Regions from separate parts of the Allobosea sp. GW821-FHT10B12 genome, predicted to be linked through region 1. Evidence: predicted binding sites of a transcription regulator. Region 1 holds the regulator's gene; the other holds the start of a gene.

Region 1 (2,395 bases):
ACGTTTCCTCGCTGCGGTGCCTCTGGTCGGCGGGCTGGCGCTGGCCTCGGCTCCGTCGCGACCGGACATCATGATCGAGCGCGACGGCTCGGGCGTATTGGTCCGTGGGCCGGACGGGAAGATGGTACTGGCCGGCAAGCCGAGCCGTTTCGTGCTGACGCAATGGCTCCATGCCGACGGCGATTCGCGCTCGCCCGACGATGCGGCGCTCCGCAACGGCGTCGCCTGCGATGCGCGCGGCTGCGTCATCCGCCTGCCGGATGGCCGCAGCGTCGCCTATACCCGCGACCGCATCGCTTTGGTCGAAGACTGCCTGCGCGCCGATCTGGTGGTGACATCGCTTTATTGGAGCGCGCCCTGCGCGGCGCGATTGATCGACCGCAGCGCACTGATCCGCGACGGTGCGACCGCCTATCATGCTGCCCGCGGCGGCTGGCGTGCGCTAACGGCCGACGAGGCGACCCGCCTGCGTCCCTGGACCCGTGCACGGCCAGAGACAAGGCCAGTGCCCGAACCTGCCCCTGCGCCGACCTCCGCGGCAGCGGAGCCGGCGCAGGATCCGGACGTGCTTCAGTAGCGCCGCATCAGATTGACGAGACGGCCCTGGATCTTGACCCGGTCTGGGCCGAGCACGCGCGTCTCATAGGCCGGGTTGGCGGCTTCGAGCGCGATCGAGGAGCCGCGCTTGCGCAGGCGCTTCAGCGTCGCCTCCTCGTCGTCGATCAGGGCGACGATGATGTCACCGGTATTGGCGGTGTCCTGCTTGCGGATCACGACGGTGTCGCCGTCGAGGATGCCGGCCTCGATCATCGAATCGCCGCGGACTTCGAGGGCGTAATGCTCGCCGCCGCCGAGCATGTCGGCTGGCATCGAGACGCTATGACTGCGATCCTGGATCGCCGAGATCGGCGTACCGGCGGCGATGCGGCCCATGACCGGGATCGAGACGGTCGAACGCCCGCTCTCCTCGGCGGCCGGCGGACGCGGCTTCGTCAGATTGACTGCCGGCGCCTGAGCAGGTGGCGTCTGGCCGAGCCCGCCCTGGACGACCGAAGGGCTGAAGCGGCCGCGTTGCGCCTGCGGCCCGCCGATCCCGTCAGGCATCTTGATGACTTCGAGGGCGCGCGCCCGGTTCGGAAGCCGGCGAATGAAGCCGCGCTCCTCCAGCGCCATGATCAACCGGTGGATGCCGGATTTGGAGCGCAGGTCGAGCGCATCCTTCATCTCGTCGAAGGATGGCGGCACGCCGGATTCGCGCAGGCGTTCATGGATGAAGCGAAGCAGTTCGAACTGTTTGCGTGTCAGCATGATCGCGCCGTCCGCCTCTCGGGCTAGAATCGAAACAAAGCACGAACACCATACTCGTTCGCCTTGTGTTCCGCAAGGCGCATCCTGCCGCAAGGTGAACAGATCAGCGCAGCCGGATGATGCGGCAGAGCTCGCCGGCCTTGGCCGGCTCGGCGAAGGCGGGGCGGATCACCAGCGCCTCGGCTCGCGACAGGTTCGCCAGCATCGAGGAATCCTGCTTGGCGAAGGGCCTGACGCGCCGCTCGCCGTCGGTGGTCTCGACGGTGGCGCGCAGATAATCCTGGCGCTCGTCATTGGCCGGCAAATCCACAGAGAGGATAGCAGGCTCGCTGCGGTCGCGCTCGGGATCGTCGATGCCGAGCAGAGCCTCGACCAGCGGCATCGCGAAGAGATGCCCACAGACGATCGAGGAGACCGGGTTACCGGGCAGGCCGAGCGCGACCATTTCGCCCAGCCGGCCCATCATCATCGGCTTGCCGGGGCGCATCGCGATCTTCCAGAAGCCGAGTTCCATGCCTTGCGCCTTCAGCGCGGCCTGGACGAGATCGTGCTCGCCGACCGAGGCGCCGCCGAGGGTGATCAGGACGTCGGCACCGGCTTTGCGCGCCGCTTCGATCTTGGCGGCGAGATCGGGATGATCGTCGCGGGCGATACCAAGGTCGAGCGCCGTGCCGCCGGCCTGCTCGACCAGAGCGGCGAGGGCAAAGCTGTTGGAGGCGACGATCTGGTCGGGGCCGACGGATTCGCCCGGCAGGACGAGCTCGTCGCCAGTAGCGAGGATCGCGACCAGCGGCTTGCGGCGGACCGAAAGTATCGGATGCCCTGCGGCAGCGGCGAGACCAAGCGCAGCGCTGTCGAGCCGGCGGCCGGCCTTCAGTAAGATCTCGCCGGTTCTGAAGTCGAGTCCCGCGAGGCGGACGAAATGGCCCTGATCGGCGGGTTTGGTGACGCGGATCACCAGGCTGCCGACGCCTTCGGCATGCTCCTGGATCAGAATTGTATCCGCGCCTTCAGGCAATGGCGCTCCGGTAAAAATCCGCACTGCCTCGCCAAGTGAAACCTTGCCGGAAAAGCGGCGACCGGCGGC
Region 2 (2,395 bases), on a different contig from region 1:
CGACGCGCGAGGCGCGCGCTTCCAGCTCGCCGCCGAGCGCTTTCAGCGCCGCTGCGTTCAAAGCTTTCGCTTCCGGACCACCCGCCTTCGGGTCAGCCGTGAAACGGAAGCCTTGCAGCAATCCGACATGCTGACCCTCGACCAGGACATCGCCGGTCGCGGTGACTTCGGCCTCCAACATCGCATTCTCCCGCAGGCGACGCATCAACACGCTCGTTCGCCGATCGACAAAACGGCTGGCGAGCCGTTCGTGCAAAGCGTCCGACAGCCTGTCCTCTACAAGACGAGCCACCCCCTGCCAATGCTCAGGATCGGGCAGCCAGTCCGGACGGTTGGCGACATAGGTCCAGGTCCGGACCTGGGCGATGCGCGCCGAAAGGGTATCGATCTCGCCGTCGACCCGGTCAAGCGCAGCCAGCTGGCCGGCATACCAGTCCGGATCGAGCCGGCCATGGCGCATCAGGCGCAGATAGAGCGTGGTCGCCAATTCGGCATGCTGCATCGGCGCGATCTTGCGATAATCTGGCAGGCCGCAGACCTCCCAGAGCCGCGACACCGCCGGCTTGCCCTGCGCGAGCCGCGCTACATCATGATCGCGGGCCAGGATTTCCAGCGTCGTCATGTCCTCGGCGATCAGGGCACGGGTCAGCCCCTGTTCCTGCGGCTGGACGTTGAGGCTGTCGAGCAGCCCGGGAATCGAACGCAGGTCGAGATCGGAATTGCGCCATTGCACCTGGCGCACCGAGTCGAAGCGGTGGTCCTCGATCGCCTGGACCAGCTCTTGCTCGAAGGGCGGGGCGCGGCCGGTGGTGCCGAAGGTGCCGTCGCGCAAATGCCGGCCGGCCCGGCCCGCGATCTGGCCGAACTCGGCCGGGTTGAGCTTGCGATAGTGGTGGCCGTCGAATTTGCTGTCGCCGGCGAAGGCGATGTGGTCGACATCGAGGTTGAGTCCCATGCCGATCGCATCGGTGGCGACGAGATAATCGACATCGCCCGACTGATAGATCTCGACCTGGGCATTGCGGGTACGAGGCGACAACGCGCCGAGTACCACCGCCGCACCGCCCTTCTGCCGGCGGATCAACTCGGCGATGGCGTAGACCTCCTCGGCCGAGAAGGCGACGATCGCAGAGCGTCGCGGCAGACGGGTGATCTTGCGGTCACCGGCGAAGGAGAGGTTCGACAGGCGCGGCCGCGAGACGACGTTGACGCCGGGGATGAGCTGCTCGACCAGCGGCTTCATCGTGCCGGCGCCGATCAGCATGGTCTCCTCGCGGCCGCGATGGTTGAGCAGCCGGTCGGCGAAGACATGGCCGCGGTCGAGATCGGCGGCGAGCTGGATTTCGTCGATCGCGACGAAATCGACCGCAAGGTCGCGCGGCATCGCCTCGACCGTGCAGACCCAGAAGCTCGGCCGCTCCGGCTTGATCTTCTCCTCGCCGGTGACGAGCGCGACCGCCTGCGGCCCAACCTTGTCGACGACGCGCTGATAAACCTCGCGCGCCAGCAACCTCAGCGGCAGGCCGATCATGCCGGTGGGATGCGCAACCATCCGCTCGATGGCGAGATGGGTCTTGCCGGTATTGGTCGGTCCGAGCACCGCCGTGACACCGCGGGCGCGGAGCGAAGGCGGAAGAGAACGGGGCTGGATCAAGACGCTGGAGCTTTCCTGCAGTCCGGGCGGGGCAAGCCCTACCGGTTCAGGCCGCCCGAAGGCAACCCGATCCGTGAACAGAACGAGTCCGGAACGAAGCGAGGCCGAATCGCTGACTCCCGCAGAATCAGGTTTCGTTCACGGCGAGATATCGCGGCAAGCGATTCAAAAACCACAAGATTTTGAATCGACCTCATTGTCCATCCTTCGCCGACTTGCGCGCGCGAGGGCCGCTTTCGCTCATGTAGGTCGTCATGGCGACAGAACGAGGGGCAACGCGCGGAAAGAGACTCGACGGCGCCAGCTCTCCTGTCGCTTGACATTAATACGTACGTACGTATTGATGCTCGACATGAGCAAGCCATCCCTTCGCCCCAACCTGATCGCCGCCGGCCACGACCTGTTCTGGCAGAACGGCTATGCCGCCACCGGCGTCCGTGAGATCGTCGCCACGGCCGGCGCCAGCCCCGGCTCCTTCACCAACCACTTCGCCTCGAAGGAGGAGTTCGCCGGCGAGGTGCTGGAGCGGTATTTCGCCTATGTCTGCGGTCTGGTGGATGAGGCACTCGCCGAGGACGGTCTGCCGCCAGCCGCCCGCCTGCGGCGCTATCTCGACATCATCACCGGCAAACTCGAAGAAGCCGACTGGGCCCGCGGCTGTATGGTCGGCAATTTCAGCCTGGAGACTGCGCCGACCAGCGAGCCGCTGCGCGAAAAACTCGCCGACATCTTCACGCGCTG

What was found. The regulator LexA, encoded in region 1, represses DNA repair genes until DNA is damaged. The targets are predictions, from matches to a motif close to TGTTCNNNNTGTGTTCNG.
Region 2: AC07O0_RS20770 (helicase-related protein) is a predicted target of LexA. The motif match lies at 1,733-1,750, and genes of this name have one in related genera.

Annotation. Positions count from the first base shown of each region.
Region 1 covers NZ_JBWKNL010000002.1:406,384-408,778, forward strand. The annotation lists gene AC07O0_RS07235 (ComEC/Rec2 family competence protein) at 1-577, shown strand, start outside; gene lexA (transcriptional repressor LexA) at 571-1,308, opposite strand; gene AC07O0_RS07245 (molybdopterin molybdotransferase MoeA) at 1,412-2,395, opposite strand, start outside.
Region 2 covers NZ_JBWKNL010000006.1:141,995-144,389, reverse strand. The annotation lists gene AC07O0_RS20770 (helicase-related protein) at 1-1,651, opposite strand, end outside; gene AC07O0_RS20765 (TetR/AcrR family transcriptional regulator) at 2,007-2,395, shown strand, end outside.